Regions from separate parts of the Cohnella sp. 56 genome, predicted to be linked through region 1. Evidence: riboswitches for the same ligand, from Rfam matches in the RefSeq annotation. Region 1 holds a riboswitch; each other region holds the start of a gene.
The links. Region 1 has a riboswitch for cyclic di-AMP ahead of VQ071_RS22615 (KamA family radical SAM protein). Riboswitches for the same ligand answer to the same signal wherever they lie in the genome.
Positions count from the first base shown of each region.

Region 2: it holds a riboswitch for cyclic di-AMP, as region 1 does, so the genes downstream of both, VQ071_RS16410 (C40 family peptidase) here and VQ071_RS22615 (KamA family radical SAM protein) in region 1, are expected to answer to the same signal.
Region 3: it holds a riboswitch for cyclic di-AMP, as region 1 does, so the genes downstream of both, VQ071_RS17835 (hypothetical protein) here and VQ071_RS22615 (KamA family radical SAM protein) in region 1, are expected to answer to the same signal.

Region 1 covers NZ_JAZDQE010000015.1:37,196-45,042, forward strand. Annotated here, with positions in the region: gene VQ071_RS22585 (AraC family transcriptional regulator) at 1-192, shown strand, start outside; gene VQ071_RS22590 (ADP-ribosylglycohydrolase family protein) at 241-1,776, opposite strand; gene VQ071_RS22595 (hypothetical protein) at 2,110-2,505, shown strand; gene VQ071_RS22600 (DUF4830 domain-containing protein) at 2,590-3,000, opposite strand; gene VQ071_RS22605 (cell wall hydrolase) at 3,168-3,611, opposite strand; gene VQ071_RS22610 (MATE family efflux transporter) at 3,802-5,163, shown strand; gene VQ071_RS22615 (KamA family radical SAM protein) at 5,339-6,520, opposite strand; cyclic di-AMP (ydaO/yuaA leader) riboswitch at 6,628-6,765, opposite strand; gene VQ071_RS22620 (TIR domain-containing protein) at 6,913-7,347, opposite strand; gene VQ071_RS22625 (TrkA C-terminal domain-containing protein) at 7,551-7,847, opposite strand, start outside.
Region 2 covers NZ_JAZDQE010000009.1:31,834-39,680, reverse strand. Annotated here, with positions in the region: gene VQ071_RS16420 (DUF58 domain-containing protein) at 1-292, shown strand, start outside; gene VQ071_RS16415 (hypothetical protein) at 289-1,590, shown strand; gene VQ071_RS16410 (C40 family peptidase) at 1,805-2,272, opposite strand; cyclic di-AMP (ydaO/yuaA leader) riboswitch at 2,278-2,421, opposite strand; gene VQ071_RS16405 (hypothetical protein) at 2,775-3,593, opposite strand; gene VQ071_RS16400 (M1 family metallopeptidase) at 3,607-5,745, opposite strand; gene VQ071_RS16395 (hypothetical protein) at 5,845-6,000, shown strand; gene VQ071_RS16390 (hypothetical protein) at 6,056-6,919, shown strand; gene VQ071_RS16385 (YwhD family protein) at 7,223-7,738, shown strand.
Region 3 covers NZ_JAZDQE010000010.1:104,918-112,764, reverse strand. Annotated here, with positions in the region: gene VQ071_RS17845 (hypothetical protein) at 262-408, opposite strand; gene VQ071_RS17840 (mechanosensitive ion channel family protein) at 479-1,759, opposite strand; gene VQ071_RS17835 (hypothetical protein) at 1,898-2,380, opposite strand; cyclic di-AMP (ydaO/yuaA leader) riboswitch at 2,587-2,730, opposite strand; gene VQ071_RS17830 (hypothetical protein) at 2,753-2,911, opposite strand; gene VQ071_RS17825 (alpha-amylase family protein) at 3,495-5,522, opposite strand; gene VQ071_RS17820 (GxGYxYP domain-containing protein) at 5,547-7,847, opposite strand, start outside.

The DNA of each region.
Region 1 (7,847 bases):
ATCGGCGCCTACGTACAGCGGCTGCGCATGCAGCGGGCCAAGCATCTGCTGGTCAACTCGTCGCTGCCGGTCGCGGATATCGCCAGGCAATGCGGTTACGAGGATCCTTTTTATTTCTCGCGTGCGTTCAAGAAGGTCGAGGGTATCGGTCCGAGCGGCTATCGCGCGAGCGTCGGCGCGGACGCCGAATAGCAAAGCAAACAAAGCCCGCCGTCGCGGACTTTGTCGGAATTGCGCCTCTTACAGGCCGGGCTTGCCATGGATGAGTACGATCGGGATAAGTCCTTTGGTAGGGCGGCCCTGCGACGTGATCTCCACGATCAGATCGTAGCGCGACTTGGACAGACCGGCCGGCGTCACGGTGAACGCAAGCTCGGTCATGCCGACATTGCAATGGTACTGCTCCAGGGAGGCGGCGTACGTCGGCCCCGGCGACACGGTCCAGCCTTCGGGCAGATGCCACTTGACCTCCAGCCACTGCTGCATGAACAGCTGATTGTCGATGCGCAGCTTGAACGTCCTGGCTTCGCCTTCCTGAATGTATGGCGCTTCTCCGTATCCGATCTGGACCGCGAAGATGTTGAAGTCGTAGCTCACCGTATGCGGACTCTGCGCGAGCAGATCGGCGAAGCTGCGGTCCACCCAGGCATTGACGCGCTGCGGATGGCTGTACAGCGCCGCTCCCTCGGCCGTCTCGATCGTGTAGCCGCGCTCTGCGGTAACCGTGTCGCACAGCTCGCTGCCCAGGAACAACGGGGTCAGCTTGACGATGCGCTCCGACAGCTCGGTTACGGTCTTCGGAATGCGCAGCCCTTGGTCCCCCAGGTTCAGACAGAGCGTCTTGATCGAATCGCCGATCGGCTCCTTCCACTTGGCCGGTATGCCGGCGGCGCCTCCGATGATGCCGAGGATCGAGCCCAGCGTCGCCGCGGTGCAGTCGGTGTCCTCTCCGCAGTTGTTGGCGATGCAGATGCTCTTGCCGAAGTCGCCTTCGCCGTACAGCCACCCGAGCACGGTAATGCCGACGTTGCTCGGCGCGTCGTAGCCGATCGGTCCGACCGGCACGTCCTGCGGCAGATCCTCCTTGCGCATGGCCAGAATGCCGAAGCTGCCCGGCACATCGTTCAGCAGCCGGACGCGCGCTCCCTGCCAGTCCGCGCCTTCCGCATAGGCGGCCCGCACCGACCGCACGGCCTCTGCGATGCCGCAGTCCGCCGGAATGTACGACAGACCGATATCGATCAGCGTATCCCGGTCGCTCTCCACGAACGCCGCGCTCTCGATGGCGGCGAAGAACACCTCGGCGTATACGCCTTCGTGGCTGTGATCGACGATTGCATCCTCGTACGCGTACTTGACCGCCAGCTCCGGATGACCCGGCGTCAGGCAGGCCCAGATCTCGGAGCGGATGAACGCGCCGTTGCTGTCGCGGAACACATTGTTGACGTAGCCCGACAGCGGCGGCACGAGCCCCTGCCTCATATTGTTTTTGCCTGCGCCGTACTCGCCCCAGTTCGGCACGATGCAGGACAGCCAGTATTCGCCGAGAATGCGCGCGTTGACGCCGCGGCCATGCTTCTCCGCAGCGTTCAGCCAGACGAGCTGCAGGTCGAGATCGTCGTTCGGCAGCGGCTCGCCGTTCAGATCCTGCGTATAAAAGTCGTAATCGAATACACCGCGCTGGCACTCGAACGGCGCACCTAGCGTGCCTCCGATGTTTTTGCCGATCCAGCATCCCATAACCTTCTCTCGGTAATCCGTGAGCGTTAGCTTCATTGAAGTTCCTCCCATGACGATCGTCTGACCGCTTCTCCGTGATAGCCGCAGTATAGCAAGCGGCGCGACCGGCGCGGAATGCACAATCCATGGACGATAGCGCCTCTTATTCTAAATGTCGTCCATGCGAGCGGCGGATCAAGCCGACGAGATATGCAATTTCCGCAGTCAGGTTATGTAAACGCTCACCTGATTTGCGCTCTGTCGGCTCTTATACTGAAGTAGCTCCGAAGTTAACCGCCTCCGGCTTAACGTCTGCTTGCTTGCTCGCAAGAGAAAGTACTGCATGCCCGTTGTCGTCTGCGGTTTTTTATGTTTGCCGCGAGCGAATCTATGTCCGGCGAGGTGATTAATGACGTTAACAGCTTAGGCGGCGCTTATCGAAGCACGGACGGAGGCGCCCACTGGGAGCCCGCCAATATCGGCCTGAACGCGGGCGGCTTGATGGGCATCGCGATCGATCCGACCAATGCCAGCCGCGCCCTCGCCTCCGGAGGCAACTCAAGCCCTGCCTCCTGGAACGGTCTCTATCTGACGACGGACAAGGGGCTTGCTCATCAATTCGCCTCCCCTAAAAGATGTCGCCCAACTTGGGCGCGCTTTCATTTTAGCGGCGCAACTCTCGTTTTCGTGATAGAAATAAACAAGAAATACGGGAGAAAGCCGACGCTCATTTCTGCGGAAAATCTTGTCTTTTTCCGACTCCGAGATGCGACTCCTCCACCATAAGCTTGCTTGCGACAAAAATATAACCGCCCTGTTCAGGCGGCCAAAATGCTATCGTTCCCCGTCCGCGCAATAAGCGAGGACACTTTACTTGTTAATTGTCCCTTCTTTGATTAACCGTTTTTTATCCTTCAAAGAGAAATCGCCGGGCTCCCAAGTTTCCAAATGTCCGCTTCCTCCAACGATGTCTCCATTCGCCTCATAGATGTCGGCGAATATTTTCTTTCCTGATTTTTGCTTTTCTTTCAGCAAGTAAGTCGTAATTTCAATTTCTTCATACGGCTTCAGATCAATACCGACATTGGCTGCCGGCAAATAGTTTTTTGTACTTTGCTTTCTTTCGCCCACCTTGTCCTCAACATGCCAGCCAAACGATTTAAGATACGCAGTATGTTCAAGATGGCTCTGCGCGGTTGATTCGGCCGATTCGTTGTCGCAACCCACAAGGAATACAAAACAATATAATGCAAAAACTACAAAAAGTTTCTTAATCCCCATGCACCTCCTTGTTTTTTGTTTAGTTGTGAGACGTAAGCTCCCGCTTAAAAGTTGCTGTATTTCAGCTCCGGAAGGCGGTTTTGTTATTAACCCGTCTGCAGCCGAACAAAAAAACCGACCGCCTTATTAAAGGAGTCGGCAACAGAGCAAGCCCGGTTTAAAAAAAATTAAACCGTATTATATACATTTTCGCATTCTTCTACGGTCGGTTGATAAAAACAGTGTTTTTTCCATCGTCCGACAAGCGGCTGATTGTACCACGTTGGCGGACAGGGGCCGGGGTTCTCGAACGAGCCCGGACGGAAGTACCATAGCGAGAATTCGGCCGGCCAGTTCCGCTCCCCGTTCACAGCCCGCTGCGCCAGACGGCGCTCCCTCTCCCTTGAGCCTTGATAATACAGACCGTGCTGGAGCGCTTCGAACGCATGCGGCTGGTTGATCATTTGCGGAATGGTCCGGAGGCCTTTAAAATCGGAGCAATTCGCTCTGATCCGGTTAATCCCCACATTGCCGACGAGGAGCATGCCCATCTCCCCTTCGGTCTCGGCTTCCGCGCGAAGCAGCCTTGCCAGCATATCGATATCTTGTTTCCTGGCCTTGACGACACCCATTGGCTCACCTCTTTATATTTCTAGGCTCATCATATTGCAGGTGAAGCGGATGTGTGACTTCCGGCCATGAGCGGCGTGAATTAGAATCAATTGGTTGCTAATTTATAAGAATCGGTTGCAAATCCCGCTAGGAATCGGTACGAGCCTCCGTATATAATAGTGCTTATGTTTGCTTGAGGAGGCTTAAAGCGTGCAATTGGCAAAACGAATTTTACAACTGGCTTTACCCTCCATCGCTACTTTTTCATCGATGACCTTTACGGGCTTGCTCGTTCTGATGATTGTAGGGAAACTTGGAGCGGCCGCGATCGCGGTCGTCGGCGTTACGAACATTCTGATGTACAACATGTGGGCGCTGTGTGCCGGCATACAGAATGCGATCAACTACTTGGTTGCGCAAAACTACGGCGCCGGCGAAATGCGCATCGCCAACCAGCGGATGCAAATCGCGCTGCTGTTGACGGGTATACTCGCGGTGCTGCTGCTGATCGGCAGTCTGCTCGCGCCAGAGCTTATCTTAAGGGCGATGGGATTAAATGACGAGATCGTCTCACTGGGCACCGATTACGTCATGCTGCGGATGATCGCGCTGGTTTTCGGTATCTTTGGCGGCGCATTTTTCGCTTACCTCCGCGCTATCGGCGACACCAAGACGCCGATGACGATCGCGCTCATCAACAGCGGCCTTGTCGTCGTGCTTACGTATGTGCTGGCTTACGGCAAATTCGGGTTCCCGGACCTGGGGCTGCAGGGCGCCGCCTGGAGCGTTCTGATTGCGGAAGTCGTCACGCTCGGCTTGTGTCTGTGGGTGTATTACGGGTACCTGAACGCTACGCTGCTGACCCGCAGCCGCGAGCGGTTCGATCCGAAACAGGTCAAGCTGATGGTCTTCGAGAGCGCGAAGCTCAGCATGATGGAGATGTCCAACAGCCTGGGAATGCTGGTGTTCACGATGTGCATCTCCCGCCTCGGCACGGTGGCCATTGCAGCGAACGAAATCGCGCTGAACATTCTGTCGTTCGGCTTCATGCCGTCGAACGGGTTCGGAGCGGCGGCGACGATCGGCACCGGGCAGGAGATCGGCAAAGGACGCCCCGCGGAGGCGAAGCGCTTCGGCTTGATGACGGTTGTGCTCGGCGTCCTGATGATGGTGCTGATCTCCCTCCTGATGTTCGTCTTCGCGCTGCCGATCGCGAAGCTGTATACGCCGGAGCGGGCGGTGTACATGGCCGTTATTCCGCTCATTCATCTGGCGGCGTTCATCCAGCTGTTCAATACGTCGGGCATTATTTTTGGCGGCGGGCTTCGCGGGATCGGGGATACGACCTATTTATCCCGCGTGGCGTTCGTACTCAACTGGATCGTCTTCATCCCCGTCACACTGCTGCTGACGGTCGTGCTGGATTACGGCCAGGTCGGCGCCTGGATCGCGCTGTGCAGCAATATGGTGCTGGCCGCCCTGGCCAATGGATTGCGGTATGTCAAGCTGGACTGGAGCAAGGCGCGCGTCAAGCCGGGGAAAGCGCAGGCAACGACCATGGTTTCGCATTGACAGCATTTTTCCTTCATTTAATTGAATACAAGTTAACGTCAAGCAGGCAGCCGTAGGGCTGCCTGCTTGACGTAATTGATGAATTCGGCCTTGGCCTACGTTCTCGAGGAGCGGCGGCAAGTAATCGCCGGATTCATTGTCGTCTGTCCCGTCGCCCAACTGTCAATGCGTTTTCCTACCGCCCCGCCATGAGCTTTCTGCCCCTTTGCGGCATGTCGTCCAGCGAATTGACCGAGACGATTTTATCCGACTTTTTAGCCGGCTTTTTCCAATGCAACTCGTTGCCCGGCAGGTCGTCGAACCAGGATGCATCGTCCGGGCAATCCAGCACCATGAACTTGCCGTATTCATTGTCCCGGGACTGGTGGTATTTGAGATAGGCCTTGCCTTCCTCGATCGCCAGTATCTCGATCTTGCCCGACGTATGGCTCATGGACAGCCGTACCCGCTTGCCGAGTCCGGAGGTGCGCGCCTTGGCGCCTTCGACGATGTCGTATACTTCCTTGAGCGACAGCACGAACGCTTTGTTGCCCGCAACCGGCCGGTTCACAAAAAAGTAATACGGCGTCACGCCGGCCCACGACAGGCGATCGAGCAGCTCACCGAGAACGGCGGGATCGTCGTTGATGCCCCGAAGGACAGGCGTCTGGTTCACCACAATCGCACCTGCCTGGTGCAGCGCTTCGAACCCTCTCTTCGCTTCCGGCGTGATCTCGCGCGGATGATTGATATGCGCCATGACATAAATCCGCTTGTCCGTGGTGGAATGCGTGCGGATCAGCTCCAGCAGCGCTTCGTCTTCGTAGATCCGCATCGGATTGAATACCGGCATCTTGGAGCCGAGCCGTATGATCTTCACATGGTCGATCGCTCTCAGCCGCTCGAAGATCGTCCGCAGCTTGGGCGTGCCGAGGATCAGGCTGTCTCCCCCCGTGAGCAGGACATTGCTGATCTCGGGATGATCCGCAATATACTGCAGCCCCGGCTCCACATTGTTCACGGCCTCCTTCACGTCGTTGCGGAACAGCCGTTTGCGGAAGCAGTATCTGCAATACGCTCCGCACACCTCTGATACGATGAGCAGTGCCGTGGATTTGTATTTGTGCTGACAGCCCTCTACGACGTAGTTGGTGTCTTCGTCCGAAGCGTCCCATCGCCCGTATTCGCCCAGCTCGTCCTCGTTGGGGATAATGAGCTTGCGGATCGGGTCATCGGGGTTGTCCCAGTCGATCAGGTTCAAGTAATAATCGTTCACGCGAAAAACGAATTTATCCGTAATGCGATGAAGCTTCTCGCGGTCCGACTCGGGGATTTGCGTCAGTTTCCCGATATCCGTTATGTACTTTGGCTGTGCCATCTTGCATCCTCCTCATCGTATCAAAATTATGTGAAGGGCCATTTTTGGCAACAAAAAAGACCCGTTGTACGGGTCAAAAGACAAACGGAGCGCAGCTCCGCCGCAAGTATTGACCCATCTATAGCTGACGAGGTTAGCTGAAGGACTCGGGATAGATGGTTCCCTACGGTCTCGCGGACCGATTCGCCCCAAAAGAGTGGTTCCCCCGCTTTCCGGATGATCCGGAAATTAAGCCAGAAGCAACTATGAAAATAAAGGTGGAATTTAAAGGAAACGTAGCTGGTAATGATGAGTATACCAAACCTTATTCATTCAAACAACCTTTGATACAAAAATAGATTGTCTGTAATTTACTGTGAATTAATAGGCGCTCGCCGCTTGAGCGGCGGCTATTACGGCTTCCTCGCGATTTGTTTGATCGCCTGAATGATGGATTCCGCATCCCAACCGACCATCAGGTCCGCATTTTCTTTAATAATAAAAGATGCGGAGTCGAGGGCATCCCGTTGAACGGCGATCACAGGCTTGTGCAGACCGTCTCTGCAGGCAATAAGCTCTTTGTTGATCCAGCGGCTGTAATCCGGGTATCCCCCGACCAGCAGAATCACGACATCGCAAAATTTCATTTTGGCTTTAATAGTTTGGTAGAGCGCTCGTTCGTCGCTTGAGCGGTTCGCGGGATGGTCGGGAGCAATCAGCGTAAAAGCAGGATCGAATTGCTCTATGCGCCGCAGCAGCTCGCATAGTTCGTCGCAGGCGCCATTGTGGTTCCAGGCATAACTTAAATACAGGTGGTACCGGTTGTTTGCTTCAGATTGAAATGACATCACGAACTCCTTTTACTCATCTGCATAAAGAGAAAGAGCCCTGATGACAGGCTCCATCGTTTATCGATGCATATGGGATCGTTAAAAGGATAACAAAAAAACAGGCGACTCACAACCTTATTTGATAAATAAAATTGTATGTATAATTTTGTATGAAAAAAACCGCCGCCGCTGTTTGCGACGACGCCGCCATGTCCGGCGCGTTATAAGCGCGTTGTATTCAGGAATTGCTCGGTTCTCCGGTGCGCATGATCGTCTCCGACGACGACGACGACATCGTCTTCCCGAAGCACGACATGAGGCCCGGGAGAGATGGATACGTTAACGCCGCGTCTTAAGGCGATGATCGTCGCGCCGGTATTTTGCCAGAACTCAAGCGCTGCGATCGTTTTTCCGATCACATGCGCGTCCGGCTTGATCTTGAGCTCGACGGGATTGTAGGGCTTCAGATTTTTGAGACGGTCGGAGGCTTCGATAATTTCCTTCAACAGCACCTCGAA
Region 2 (7,847 bases), on a different contig from region 1:
CGTGCCGCTGCGCATCGAGCCGGCCGGCGGGCGGCGCCAGCTCTACGCGCTGCTGGATGCGATGGCCGACTTCGAACCCGTCGTCCGGCTCGAGCTCGGCTATTTGCTGGAGGACCTGCTTCGCGCCCGGATGCGCGGGACGAACCTGCTGCTGATTACCGCTTTTGTGACGCCCAAGCAGGAGGAGGCCTTGGCCAGGCTGCGGCAAGCGGGCAATCGGGTAGAGGTGCTGCTGCTTCATCAACAGCGTCCGGCAGCAGCGCATAGAGCCGCAGCGGGAGGGATGTCATGAAGCTGATCATTCGCAGTCTGGCGGACAGTCTGGCCGTTTATCCGGCGCTGCTCCTGCTCAGCGACTTTGCGGACCTGTCGCTGCCGCTGGCCGGCTGGATCGGACTCGCCTGGCTGGCCGCCGCTGGCGGCCGCGCGCTGCCAGCGATCCTGCGCCGCCGCATGCCTGCCGCCATCGTTCACGTCGCGCTGGTGCTCATCCTCGCTGCCGCTGCCGCCGCCGTCGATCCATGGCTGCTGGCGCTTGTCGTGCCGCTCGGCGCGCTGTCCTGGATCGCCCGCTACGACTGGCGGCGCATCGTCCGCTGCTCGGTTGCGGTCGGTCTGCATGCCGTCGTCCTCGCAGCCGCGCCGCTGCTTGGCATCGACTCGGCCGCGCGTCCGTGGCTGGCGGCGGCCGGCATACTCTGGCTGGCGGCCAGCATCTACTTCGTCCAGGCAAGCTCGCTGTCCGAGGCCGGCCTGGGCGCCGGGCTCGTCACCCGCCGGCTCGCGGCAGCCGGCCGGCGGTATGCGGCGATCTGGGGCTTGCTCGTCGCCATCGTCTTCCTGCCGTTCGCAGGCGTGCCGATCTGGCCGGCGATCGCCCGCCTCGTCCGCTGGCTGATCGCGCTCATGCCCCAGGGCAAGCCTGCGCCCGAGCCGCCCCCCGAGACCGAGCCGCCCGCACAGCAGCCTGTTTTTCCCGAGCAGGCTTCAGACACCGGGCGCATCTGGGTGTGGCTCGAGTATGCCATGTACGTCGCGCTCGCACTGCTGGCGCTGGCCGCCGTCTATCTGATCGGCCGGCGCTATCTGCTGAACGCTGTCTGGTGGCGTCGGCTGTCCGAGCGCATCAAGACCTGGTACGACAGAATGCTCCAGGGCAAGCGCCAGAACGACGAAGACCCGGGATATACGGAGGAGCGCGAGAGCCTCCTCCAGGGAGAACGGCTGCTCAGCCGGCTGTTCGCCAGGCGGCGCTCCAAGGCCAAGCCTGCGCTTCGCCGCGAGGAGTGGGCGGCCCTGCCGGCCGAGGCACGGGTTCGCAGCCTGTACGCCGCAGTTCTCGACGAAGCGGTTCGCGAAGGCTATGCGCACCGGGATTCGCACACGCCGTCGGAGACGCTCCGGGCGATCGAGGCATGGGAGTCGGCCCGCGGCGCGCCCCGGGGACAGCGGGAGCAGTCCGACATGCGCCGCTGGCTGGCCGCCATGTCCGCGAAGCTCGGCGAGCTGTACGGCAAGGCCAGGTACGGCAGCGGCGTGAAGCCGGAGGAGGCCGAACGTCTCGGCGCCGATTACCCGTGGCGGAGATGAGGACGGACCGCCGTCAGGCGGAATATCCGCGCCAGATGCCAAAAGTCCCGAATCCTTTTTCTGAGGATTCGGGACTTTTTTTGACAGCTTGTTTCGCGCCTTTTGAATGCGGGTATACAACTAATACCTCTCCATTTTCACTCCATGCAGCAGCTAAGACCCGCTTTGGGGGCGGGTCTTAGCCTAAGCAAGCAACTCTCACTTGTGCCGAATCTTACACGTGGTCGATCGCCACGGACTTGTAAGTATCGGAGTCCATCACGCGACGGGCGCCGAGATAACGCTTCGCGTAATACTTGTCATCCAGATCCGAGATCGTCACGCCCTTCGAGGCCGAATGCGCGAATCTGTTGTCGCCGACGTAGACGCCGACGTGAGATACGCCGCTGCCGCTCGTATTGAAGAATACGAGATCGCCCGGGCGCAGATCGTCGCGAGCTACCTTGTCGCCCATCGCGAACTGGCCTTTGGACGAATGAGGCAGCGTGACATCGAACTTCTTGAATACATAGGCCGTGAATCCCGAGCAGTCGAAGCCGCTCGTCGTCGTGCCGCCGTAATCGTAGTCGATGCCGATCAGCTTGGAGACGGTCGAATCGAGCTTGGATGCGGCAGACGCGCTGCCCATCTGGAAAGCAAGCAAGCAGGTTAAAGCAAGGATGAGGACTGTAACTTTACGCAAAACGGAAAGCTCCTTCCAGGTGCCTACGAGGTTAGCTGGAGGGTTCGGTTGAAGGTTCCCTATGACTTCTGCGCGAGGCGAAGTCAATTCACCCAGTAAAAAATGGTTCCCCCGTTTCCCCGTGCGCGGGAATTCGGCAGTTTTCGCACCTTAGCTTTAGAAATTCGATTTTTAGGCCTCAACTCCTGCTCCTTGAAGATTAGAATTCCTTAATGTCCGAAAGGGGGAGGAATATGTCGCCATCATCCGAAAAGCCAGACGTAGCAAGGGATGCGGGCTGCCGGCAAGAAATGGGCCGAGCCTATGAATAAATGAGAAAGATTAAGAGGAAGCAAGTCTTCGACGGGGGTGCGGTCGCAAGAGTATGATCGTAGTCTATGCCCGCCTCTCACCCAATATTAATAGTCGGTTAAAAAAAGAGACGACGCATGGTCCTTGGAGGGACCGCGCGTCGTCTCTTTTTGAGTATTTCAATGCTTGGCCGCGAGCTTGCCTGCAGAGGTCATTGATCCTCGCGCAGCCACAATCGATGCTGGCAGGCGGCTGTCCAGAGCGACAGCAGGGTGCGGATAAAATGAAAGGATTGGTTCAGCACGATGATCGCCAGGCCGGTCCAGAGGAACGAGGCCGCGGAGACGGCTGCGGCGCCCAGGAGCGAGAGCAGCGGCAGCAGGAGCGTCACCGCCAGCAGCGGGAACAGACGGCGCAAGGCGTGAACCGCACCCTGCCACAGACTGGCGCCGCCGGCTGCGCTGAACTGCATGAACAGAAACGGCAGGTGCACGACCATCATCCATAGCGCCCAGCCGGCAGCATAAGGGAGCATCTGACCGATCCACGCCTGGACGTTCGGCTCCGCCATGTAGGCGCTCCGTGCGAACGGAACGATCCAGACAGTCGGCAGCAGCGCGATCAGTTTTTCGGCAGCATACAGCAGCGTTACTTTTTTCCAAGCCTCTCTGATGCCCCGAAGCACATGCGTACCGCCCCCATCGTCGTCATGGCCGAATGAATAATACAGACCGGCATTCAGAATCGGCGTGAGCAGCATGCGGAGCAGCAGCATGCCCCCGAGCAGGAGCAGCGTCCGATCGGCCAGATCCGTCTTGAGCAGGCGGAACTGCGCCTCGATCGCGAAGATCTGCTTGGCCGCGGCGCCGAGCGGATGCTGATCCGGGAAGCGCTCAAGCACCGGAGCGACGATGGAATCGATGAGCCGGTAAAGAAAGAAGCCCCATAGCAAACGGTACAGGAAGAGGGCGACAAGCGCGTACTTGTGGCGTTTTGTCGTCGTCCAGCCTTGGCGGATCGCGTCGTTCATTCTCATCCCTCCCTCACCAGGCCATGCTGCCGATGAACGCATCGATCAGCTGGCTCAGCGTCACGTCGAGCTTGGTGCGTTGCCGCTTCGGCGCTTCGGTTTTCAGATAATTGTCGTACCTGCTGTGATCGAGCACGACATCGAGCATCGGGTCGATGGACACGTATTCGAGCGGAGCGGCGGATTGCAGCCGGAGTTGAACGTGATTCTGGATGCCGTCCCATGTCTTGCGGACGGTCTGGCCGTCCTTGAAGCCGAACAGCACGGTCACGGCCTGCGGACTTCCCATCTTGCGCGTGAGCAGGACGCTCGACTGGTAGCTGCCCTCGCCGTCCGGCTCCGTGCGGGCCGAGGCCACTGCGAAGTCGGCCGTCTCTCCGCGGTAGACATAGGCCGAGAAGAAGTCCTTCCAGTCCTCCTTGGTGACGGATTCGACGACGCGCTGGAAGGCCTGGCTGTCCGGATGCTTGAAGCGATATTTTTGGAAATAAGTGCGCATCACCTTCGACATCGTTTTTTCGCCGACCCGGGCTTCGATCGCTTTGAGCACGAGCTTGCCGCGCATGTACACATTTTCGGCATAGGCGTCCGAGCTGCCGTAGCTCCACGAATCGAGCTTGAGCGGCAGCGGATTCGTCATATAGAGGGATTCGATCGTCGTGCGGGGCGCGACGCCGTAGATGGCGGCCATGAGCTTCTCCTCGCTGTAGGAGGTGAACGCTTCGTCGAGCCAGGCTTCCTCGAATTCGTTGGAGGCGACGATGCCGTACCAATACTGGTGCGCGATCTCGTGTACGAGCGTGCGCTCGAGCTCGTAGCCCGGATTGTCGTCCTTGGCGGCGGCGCCCGTGACGAGCGTCGGATATTCCATGCCGCCCGCACCTTCCGCGTCGGGTGGCGGGATGACGACGGACAGCGTCGTGTACGGATAATCGCCGTACCACTCGCCAAGCTTGGCCAATGCAGACTTGGCCGCATGCATGTAGCGCTCCTCCTGGCCGGCATGCAGCGGGTCGAGGTACAGCTTGATCCGGACGCCCGGCACGCCGGCCGATGAGAAGGAGTCCTCCGCTGTCACGAACCTGGGCGAGGCGGACCAGGAGAAGTCATGCACATCCTCGGCGTAGAACTGATAAATCTTGCGGCCGTCCTTCACGACGGGCTGCTTGTACTGGAAGCCCGTAGCCGCCACGATCCGGTCCTCGGGAACGTCGATCTTCACGCTGTAAATGCCGAAGTCCGAATAGAACTCCGAATTGCCGTGATACTGGTGCAGATTCCAGCCTTCGGCCGTCCGCCCGCGCGTGCCTGCCGTCTCATAGGCGGCGACCTTCGGGAACCATTGGCCCGCCATGACAAAGTCGCCAGCCTGCCCCATGCGGGCGAATATTTGCGGCAGCTTGACCGTGAACTTCATGCGGACGGTGACGCTCTGACCCGCTCCGACCGCCTTGGGCAGCCGGAAGGCGACGAGCGTCAGATCCTTCGCGTTGCCGTCGTCCGGTTGAATGTAGCGAAGGCGGGGCAGGAGCGTCTCGCCCGCTTCGGTCGTGAGCTCGGTCAGCGCCATGGCTCCCTCTTTGCCCGGGGTCATCTTGACGCCGCGCAGCTGGCCGTTCGACTCGTTCATGAAGGTGCTGCCCGGCGAGAAGGCGTTGGGGTACAGGTGCAGATAGAGGTCCGTCACCGGCTTGCGTCCGGGATTGGTCCAGGTCAGCGTCTCGGAAGCGTCGAGCATGCCGCCGTCCTGCAGCTTGACCGAGATGTCATAATCGGCGATGCGTTTGCTGAGCGGCACAGACTGCGGTTGTGCCGGCGGCGGGGAAGGCTGCGTCTGGGGAGTGGAGGCGGATTGCTGCTGACCGGCGGCTGCGGAGGCTCCGCCGTCCGGCGCTGCGGTCGGATGTGCGGCCGGGGCTTCGGCGGACGCTTCGGCAGGAACTTCGGCGAGCAGGTCGGACCCTGCCTCCAGGGTACCCGCTGCGGCACCCTTCTGCTGCGAGGACGAGAGCTGCGGCGCAGTCTGTGCGGCGTAGGCGGGCAGGGTGAACTGGGACTGCCAGGCGGCGTCGAATCCGAAGCCGGACGTGCCGAGCAGTACGGCGGCGGCCACGGCGAGCGCGGCGATACGATAAATATGGCGTTGGGGCATGACGGTAACCCTCCCGTTGACAAGCGTCTAGCAGATGTATATGTGGGTTGTCCGCGGATTATATCTTTGTCCCATACAAATGGAGCGTGCGGTGCCGGTGTGAGTCTGCAAGCCGATCGGGGAGGGCGCGGCGGTGAGGCGGAAAACGAGTGGAGGCGAGGCGCGAGCGAAGGTGCAGGCGAAGGTGCAAGCGAAGGCGCGGCGGGCGTGCGGTTCGGGCGGAGCGGCAGCAGGATGCTGGACAAGCCGGTCTAAAAGGTTGGCTGCCCTCATAGAATGGGTACAACTATATATAGAAGGAGGGATGGTTATGAACCCCATTCATCGCACTATCCGCCTGATCGCGGCAAGCACGACGGCCGTCGCGCTCGCGGGCTCCCCATCGATCGCGCTGGCCCAACCTCCCTTGGCAGGCGGTGCCGACAGCGGCGGACCTCTGCCGATCGCGCATACGGAGACCGTATACACGAACCATGCTCCCGCCCTGGCCAAGTCGCTGGGTCTCAGGTCGGGTGTAGATATCAAGGCCGATCTGGATGCGGCGGGACATGCTGTCCGGTGGCGCGTGCTGACCGACGGCGCGACGAAGTTCGCCTTCATGCAGGCGGCGGAGATCGCATACGACAAGACGCCTGTCGTCCGCTTCGAGGATCTGACGGGTGACGGTACGCCTGAGCTGCTCGTCTATCGGAAGACGGCGCGGCCGGCGGAAGGTACCGGACTTAGCGTCTATAACGGCGGGGACGGATTCAAGCTGTTGTTCGATGTGACGGACCCGGCCTTCACCATCGCCGATCTGGCGGAGCGCTATGAGCTGCGCGCTGCGGCCGGCGGAGACGGAGTTCGCTTCACCGATCCGGCGAGCGGGCTGAGCGGTGTTATCCCGGCTGCGAAGGCTTCGGGAGCGGCCGTCGAGCCGGTGACGTCCTATGAAGCCGGCGCAGCGGCGGCACAGGGCGCGCCCGGAAGCATCGTTGCCGTCCAGCGCGTGAGCGGCGTGTCGGACGTGGACGGCAGCAGGACCGCGATCGGATGGCTGCGGACGTCCTACGCTTATCGATACGGTGCGTTCGTGCCGGAGCGTCAGACGTTGACCGATGCGCAGGGCAAGACGATCGCAGCCGTGGACCTGCTCCATTCGGAGGGGCCGGGGACGGACAACGACGATATTTAAGTGAAGCATGCCGCTTGCCGTGCAGGAGACTGCCGCAGGCGGCTAATTTTATGTCAGGCGACTGTCCGGAGAGATGGGGCGGCGCGTGTTCGCCGAATTCGCTGAGGGCTGGCATTGCCAGGAGGAAGACGATATATCGGCCGGAGTGTCGCAGGTGCGTGCATCCCAACCCAACAACCGCCGGCTGGCGGCTTTGCGCAGGCGCAGTCCCGAGCATCGAGCATGTGGGGGGGCGTGATGCTTTTTGGCGTGCGTTTCGTTAAAATAGGAATTATGGATTGAGGACAGGATGGAGGATGAGTTGTGGATACGAACGCAAACGGTCAGCAGCCGCAGCCGGAAAAGAAAAAGCTGGCGCTGAATGTAGTAAGCAACAAGGAGCATAAAGGCTTCGGTGCGGGCACGATCGATCTGAGCCAGGTGTCGCCCGTCATCATCGACAACGGCGAAGCCTATATCGACGTAGGCGCGATGCACGCGAAGAGCAAGGTGGAGAAGGGCATCAAGTTCTCGCCGGACAAAGAAAACGTCCCGAACGGCCGCCAGGTATGGCTCGTATGGGTAGCCGTCGACCGCGACGAGCGGGGAAGCTTCTACGGCGGCGCGACGGCGTGCGAGATGCTCATCGATACCGAAGCCCGCCGAGGCTGGAAGGTGCTGGCCGAGCACGTGAACCGGATGGACCGAGCGATCAAGCGCAAGTTCCTGCTCGAGGACCTGGGCGACGAGGACAAGGCGGCCCTCCGCCGGCTGCTGCAGTCGCACAACTACGAGTGGTGGGACCGCTCGCCGGAAGAGCTGAAGGACCAGTTGGAATAGAGGCTACGGAATAGAAGCTAACCAACGGGCAAAAGACTGCCGGAGACAGCCAGGATCATCCTGCGCGAGTCTTAGGCAGTCTTTATTTTGAAGGGGGGAGCGGGCGCCC
Region 3 (7,847 bases), on a different contig from region 1:
TGTTAATTAAAGTCACATTCAAATGGCCGCATTTTGTTTTTGTTAGCTATTTTTTGTTTGTTGCGGCGGCGGCGAATGAATTCAATTGTGATGTGTTCGCTTACATATTTCGGAAACGTTCGCGTTGATTGGAAGGCGTTTTCACGATGTTAAGTATAATGACACTAAATTTGCAATGTGAATTTCTCCATCCTGCCGTGAAGCAAGCCGCGGCGAAGTAGCTCGCCCAGCATGCCTATCATACCCGGCATTTTCTCGCCGTCATTCATGGCTGCCGTCATGCGCCGGTTCCCACAGTCTCAGACGGGGCATGAAGAAGTTCCGGAGCATCGTCGGCCGGGCCATGCTCGGCACGAAAACAAGCTCCTGCACCGTCGCCAGGACAGGTACAGGGGCTTGTTTATTCATCGGGATATCATATTGATCTGCTCTGTGCCAGACGTGCGCGCTCACCGAACCTTATGGCCCCAGCCGACCATTACCGATAGGGAGCGTCTCCTCCCGATGCGATGCGTGAGCGCATAGGCTCGTGCTTGAACATTTCGCGCATATCGTGGCCGGAAGGGTTCTGGAACACGACGAGCCCGAACTCCGGCGCGACCGCGAGCAGATGATCGAAGATATCGGACTGTACGCCTTCATACTCGCTCCATACGGTCGTATCGGTGAATGCGTAGATCTCCAGCGGCAGACCGTTCTCGCCTGGAGGCAGCTGGCGAACGAGGAGCGTCATATCACGATGAATCCTGGGATGCTGCGCCAGATACCGCTCGATATAGGCACGGAATACGCCGATATTCGTCATCGCGCGACCGTTCGCCTTCACGGTGCGGTCGATCTCGCGTTCCCGGTTGTACAGCTCGATCTCCATAGCCCTTTCCCGAATGTAGTCGCTTAGATACTGAATGCGTTCGAACCGCTCGAGCATCTCGGGCTTGCAGAAGCTTACGCTGTTCATATCGATATATAGCGAGCGCTTGATGCGCCGTCCGCCCGCCCGCTGCATCCCCCGCCAATTTTTGAACGAATCGGAGATGAGCGCGTACGAGGGGATCGTCGTAATCGTCTTATCAAAGTTTTGCACCTTGACGGTGTTCAAAGAGATATCGATCACGTCCCCGTCTGCACCGTACTTGGGCATCTCGATCCAGTCGCCGACCCGCACCATATCATTGGAGGACAGTTGGACGCCTGCGACTAGGCCCAGCAGTGAGTCCTTGAAGATCAGCAGCATGACCGCAGACAGCGCGCCGATGCCGCTGAGCAGGATGAGCGGACTCTGTCCGATCAGATTGGAGATGACCACAATGCCGCCGATGACGAACAAAAATATTTTTACGACCTGAATGTAGCTCTTTATCGGGCGGCTCTTGGAGATCTCGTAGGTCGTATATATATCGTTCATGGCGTTCAGCAGCGCGTCGAGCACCATGATCGCCACGATCGTCAGATAGACTGCGATTCCCTGCCCGATCAGACGGTGATAGCCAGGGAAGCTGTACGAGAAGGAATAAATAATAATGGCGGGAACGATGTGGCACAGTCTCTGAAGCACTTTCCGACGGAGGAAATGATCTGCCCACTTATAGCGGTTGCTGCGGATATATCGGGAAGTGATGCTGAGCACGACCTTCTTGGTGACATAATGCGCGAGGATGCTAAGGGCCGCAATGCCGACAATCAGGACAGCATTCGCCAGATCGGCGGACAGGCCGGACGCGACGCCCAGATCGGCGATCAGTTGTTGGATTGAATTCATCTCTTCCTCCCCAAAATAAAAGAAAGGCTCGCCTGACGAGATTGCCCATGCGCCAGGGAGCTTGTTATTCGATGTTACCGAAATCCGGCCAACCGGTCAATGACGTATGTCCCGGTCGCGAAGGAATGCCGCTGACGATCAGCGGATTCCTTCATTTATATATGCTTCCTGCCATAACTCGTCCGCACGCCCGGAGACACAACCGATAAAAGAGTCGATTTTCATATCCAGGTACGCGGGATCAATACCCGCGATATGTTGATGAACCTGGATATCCATCTCTCTTCGCTTGGAAATGAAGCTGCCCCTGCAGGTAAAAATATGGATGGGGCTCTCGGTCCATGTCCGGCAAAACTGAACGTACCGCCAAGACAGCGCAGGACTTCTCTCAAATAGGATGATTAGATCGGCATCGAGGCCTGGCGGCCGCCAAGTGTCGGGTTCGGCCGTCTTCACCTGCACCAGCTGCGCATGCTTGGACCGCTGCAGCCTGCTTTTTTCCTTTTTGTTGTTCGTGAGCAGCGCATATGGCAATTCTCGTCGAATCAACTGTTTGACGAACGATCGGCCGTCCTGATTCGGAGCGGAAACGAGAAAACGGACATGCCGGCTATCACGCATGCCGGATCCCGCCTATTATGTATTTTGCTTTCGCCATTTTAGCACTCTCCTTTTCGTGTTCTACTGGGGATTCGTGTGAAACGGCAATGTAGAAGCCTCCTCTCTCCTGTATTGAACCAGTCCGATGATAAATGCCAGCAGGGTCCGCAGAACGCAAAAAGACCCTGAATAATAGGGTCCGGGATTTACCTGTAAAGAAAAGAAAAAATAGACCCATCCATTGCTGACGAGGTTAGCTGACGGACTCGGGTAAGATGGTACCCTACACTTCATGCGAAGTGATTCGCCCCACTTGACTGGGTTCCCCCGCTTTCCGGACATTGCAACCGGAAATTAAGCGTGCCTATATGATAAAGAGAAGGATAAGAAATGTCAAACCGCTTCCCTCTCCTTTAACTCCGAACGAATGAGCCTCCTGGCCAGCTCTTCGTTCTCCGACGAGATTCGCTTGAACGTCTCTCCGATCGTACCGACCTCGTCCTTCGAAAATTTGCCGTCGAACTCCCTCGCGCCTCTGTTCCAGTCGACCATCATTTTCTTGATCAGAATAAGCGGCTTCGTAATCGAACTCGAGATGAAATCGGAACGGGATCCATAACAGCGATATCCATCTCATATGCCCAATGCCCGTCTTATATAAATGTAGTTTTATCACGTTAACGAATTCGTCAAGGAATGCCTAGTGCGGATTTCATAGATTCGATGTCCGGATTGTTTGGATTCGGGATTAGGGATTCGGGATTCGAACCTTTACATGCTTCAAATTATATCGGACATTGCGGGTGTATTGGAGCCGGCCTGCTCCAGTTGGATTGTGGCACCGATCCAGTCGAGAAGCAAATCAGGAAGCCCTTGAAACCTTGGGCATGGCGATTATCAAAAGGTGGAGATGAGACATCCGAAAGATATTTTCGTGGAGGCATTTTCATCGGGATGGATTATTAATCCTGACAATTGGAAAGCAATGATCGAGGTTCAGTAGGGAAGAGGCATCGTCAAAAAAACGAAAAAAATGATCCCCCGCATGGCCGCAGATGTCCTTTCATCTGTCGCCGTACGGGGGATTTTTTCTTGCGAGCATTAGGCGGCGCTGTTCGGGCTTTGTTCCCCGGCGCTACCGGATGACCGCCGCACCGTGAATGTCGAGTTCCGGCACGACGAACTCCACGCGTCCGTCGCGCCATTCGTAATCGAGCGGCTGACCCGACGGCTCCCACACGACCGAGGTCGGCTTGATAGCCGCCGCAACCGATAACTGAATCGGACCGATCGGCGGGATGTAATCCGGAAAGCCGCGCCGATTGGACACGGGCATTCCTGCCAGATTCAGCAGATTCACGCACAGCGCGCCGTCCGCCGAACGCCGCAGCGCGAGGTCGACGCAGGCCGGGGCGTCGGTCGTCACCTCGGGAGCGGGGAACAGGCGGCGGACGATATCGCCGATATAGCGGCGCATGAACGGATGATGGCTGTGATAATAGCGGTCGGCGAGCGGCCCGTACACGGCGGCGATCTCCCCGCGACCGTACCGGCGCAGCGTCGCGGCGACGGCTTCGTGCCGCAGCGCGAGATGATCCGACGATACGCCTTCGGCACGCACATCCAGATAGGCGCTGCGCTCCTGCACGCCTTCGCCGTGATAGCGCAGCGACAGCGTCTCCGCCGCGAGCGGCTCGACGGCCTGCCACCGGCCCGGGCAGCCGATCTTGCCCGCACCGGACACGAGTTGCGCCCGCACCTCGCACGGCTCCCCGACCAGTCGAGCGCCGAGCGGGCCACCGTCGCCCGCCTCCCCGCGGCTGTCATCCGCTTCCGCGAACAGCCGTGCGCAGCGTTCCCCGAGCAGCAGCAGCTTGCCGCCTTTCTCGACATACCGCAGCACGCGCTCGCGGAAACTCTCCTCCAACACCGGCGAATCAGGAATGACAAGCAGCGGGAATTCGTCCAGCCGCTCCATCAGCATATATTCCGTCAGCACGTCTACGGAATAGTGCGACTCGAGCAGCGCATGCAGCGCGCCCTCGAGCTCCTGCAGCGGTGTATCCCACCAGGTGTACACCCGGTCGGATACGTCGAACTGGCTGGCGGCGGAATGGAGCAGCGCCACCTGCGGTACGGAGACGCTGCGATGGCACAGCGCCTGCCGCGCCCGGCAGAACGCGGCGACGTCGGCCGCGGTGTCTGCGATCTCGTCGGCGATGTAGCCCGAACGCGTCGGCAAATAATACAGCATGAACCCGCCGCCGTGCATAAGGACTACGCCGGCCTCCTGCTTGAGCTGCGCCGGCGACTTCAGCAGCTCCTCCTGGCCGTCGGCGCTGTCGAAGCCCCAGGACAGCAGCTCCCACGGCATCCCGACGTTCGTCAGATAACGGGCTTCCGTTCTCGCCCGATCCGCGGACAGCATCGGATCGTAATCGCCCGAGACGATATCGATCGGCGCCGCGACGGGGATGGGGCACATCGTCGTGTACGCCCAATTGCTGGCGATCTGCACCTCCGGCCGCTGCCGGCGAAGCTCCCCTGTCCAATGCTGCAGATAACGCTCGAACGCTGCCCGGTGGAAGCTTTTCCATTGCGGCCAACGGTTGTCGCCACGGTCCGTCGGCGCGTCGTCCCAGCCGGTTTCCGCCTTCCAGGCCGCCAGAGCGGCAGGCGAGTAGTCAAGCTTCGCGCCCCAGCATTCGCCGTCCAGCCAGACATTGTCCACGTCGTACCTGTCGGCGATTTCCACGAGCTGCGGAACAAGCAGCTCATCGACATAGGGGCCGAACACGCTCGTCGCTTCGGCGTCCGGTTCTCCTTCCGGGCCGATGCGCGCCCATTCCGGATGCTGCCGGACTGCCAGATAATCATACAGACCCGAGTAATGAACGCCCAGCCCGATCCCCAGCTTGCGCGTCTCTTCTCGCCATATCGCCAGCGCGTCGCGGACGATGCCCGGAGACGGCGTGCCGACGGCAGTCTCGTAGCCCGCATAGCCGAAGTGGCCTTTGGAATCGTATTGCACATAGTCGGGCGCGATGCGCAGCAGCAGCTCCCGAACGCGCGTCCCCGTTACGTCCGCGCCAAGGCTCGTGTCCTCGAGGACGGGGTGAAGATCAAAGTGCAAACCGAAAAAAGCATTTTTGCGATCGAACACGTAGTAACTCTCCTTTTTATCCCGTTAAGGATTGAACGTTAGGCTCCAGAGCTTGCCGCCGACGGCATCCTGCTCAGCATCGGCATTCCCGAAATAGAGATACACCGTCTTGGATGGGTTGTTGATCAGGAATGCGCTCAGATCGACGGTCAGCAGCTGGCGATTGCTCTCGTCGTGCACGGCGGAGGACGCTTCCGCGACCTTCGTATAGGCGGCCGTCGGATCGGCAGTTGCATAAACGACATAGTTATTGGCGATGTCCAGCACCGGCGCGAACGAGTTCGTCCGATCGTCGAGATCGAACCGATACGTGATGCCTTTGCCGTAAGGCGTGATTCGGGCGCCTCCCGACAGCTCCGTCGAATCCCCCTCGATGAACGGAATTTCGTCGCCGCTACCGTCCGCAGCCAAGTCGAATGAAGACCATTGCGTGCGGTCGGTGTATAGCTCCAAGCGATACAAGCTCGCGCCCCAGCCGTCCGCAGGCGAACCGTCGTAGAACTTGAGATACACGGTTTTACCGCCGTCGTTCAGATCCAGGTAATTCGTCAGGTCCAGCTTCACAATGCCGCGATTACTGCCGTCGTGCACATCGGAAGCTGCGGCAGCCACGACGGTCCAGTTCGTGCCGTCCTTGGAAGCGGCGACGCGGTAATTGTTCATCATATCCAGATGGACGGCCAGCCGCTTGACCGCATCCTGCAGATCAAGCTTGTAGATCCAGTACGCGTTGCCGTCGGCCACCCGGTGATCGCCGCCTGTCGCGTAGGAGCCGGATTGCGTCTCCAGGAACGCGGCTTCCCGGCCGTCGCCGTTCGCCGCCCAGGCAGCGCTCTCCAGCTGGCTGCGGTCCGTATACAGCTCCAGTCCGAACAGGGCCGGTCCCCAGCCATCGCCGGTCGAGCCGTCGGCGAACTTCAGGTACACCGTGCGGGAAGCGCCGGCTGTCGCGTAAGCTGTCAGGTCGACCGCGCGCCAGCCGCGGTTGCTCAAGTCATGCGTGTCGGAAGCTGCCGCCAGCACAGAAGTCCATGTCGAGCCGTCCGTAGACGCCGATACGCGGTAATTGTTGGCGAGGTCGAGCAGGACGTGGGCACGATTCGTTGCATCGTCCAGGTCGAACCGATACACCCAATAGCCGGTTCCGTCCGCATAGCGCGCCTGACCCGCATAAATGCCCGATCCGCTATCCGCATGCAAATACGGAGCTTCCGCACCCTGACCGTCCGGTACAAAGCGAACGGACGAAGCCTCCGAAAGGTCGGTCACGATCGCGATGCGACCGAGTCCGGCGCCCCAACCGTCCGAAGGCGAGCCGTCGGCGAACTTGAGATAGATCGTCTTGCTCGCATTGCCGCCGGCCAATAACGCCGTCAGATCCACGTTCACGTCCGCGCGGTTGCTGCCGTCATGCACATCCGCAGCCGCAGCGGCGACAAGCGTCCAAGCGGCGCCGTCGGCCGAAGCGTACACGCGGTAATTGTTCTCCAGCCGCATGACTGCGCTGGCCCGAACAGCGTCATCCTCCAGGTTGAACCGATAGACGAAGGAAGCTCCGCCATCCGCCACCCTGCGGCCCTGCTGATTGCCATAGACCAGATAGGAGCCGTCATCCCGCAGCAGGTACGGCGTTTCCGCGCCGTTGCCGACCGTCTTGAAGTCCGCGTCCATGATATCCCCGGTGTCGGTGAACAGCTCGAGGCGGCTGAGAGCGGCGCCCCAACCGTCGCCGGTCGAGCCGTCGGCGAATTTGAGATAGACCGTTTTGCTCGCATTGCCGACAGCCAAAAGCGCCGACAGATCCACATTCACGTCCGCGCGGTTGCTGCCGTCATGCACGTCCGACGCCGCGGCGGCGGCGGGTGTCCAGGCGACGCCGTCGGCCGAAGCGTAGACGCGGTAATTGTTGTACAGATCAAGCGTCGCGACGGCATGGACAGCATCGTTGGCCAGGTCGAAGCGGTAGACGAAAGATTCAGTTCCGTCCGCCACGCGGGTCGTGCCGTTCACGACGAACGAGCCCGAATCGGCATACAGGAACGGCGCTTCTTCGCCGTCTCCGTTCGTCGCCATCCGGTGCGAGCGCAGCTGCGACTTGTCGGTGAACAGCTTCAGCTGCCGCAGCGCGGGGCCCCAGCCGTCGCCGGTCGAGCCGTCGGTGAACCGGACATAAACCGTCTTTCCCGCATTGCCGGCAAGCAGCGTCGACAAGTCCGCCGACACGACCGAACGGTTGCTCTCGTCGTGCACGTCCGATGCCGCCGCGGCGACAAGCGTCCACGTCGCGTTGTCCTTGGAAGCGTAAACGCGGTAGTTGTTCGCAAG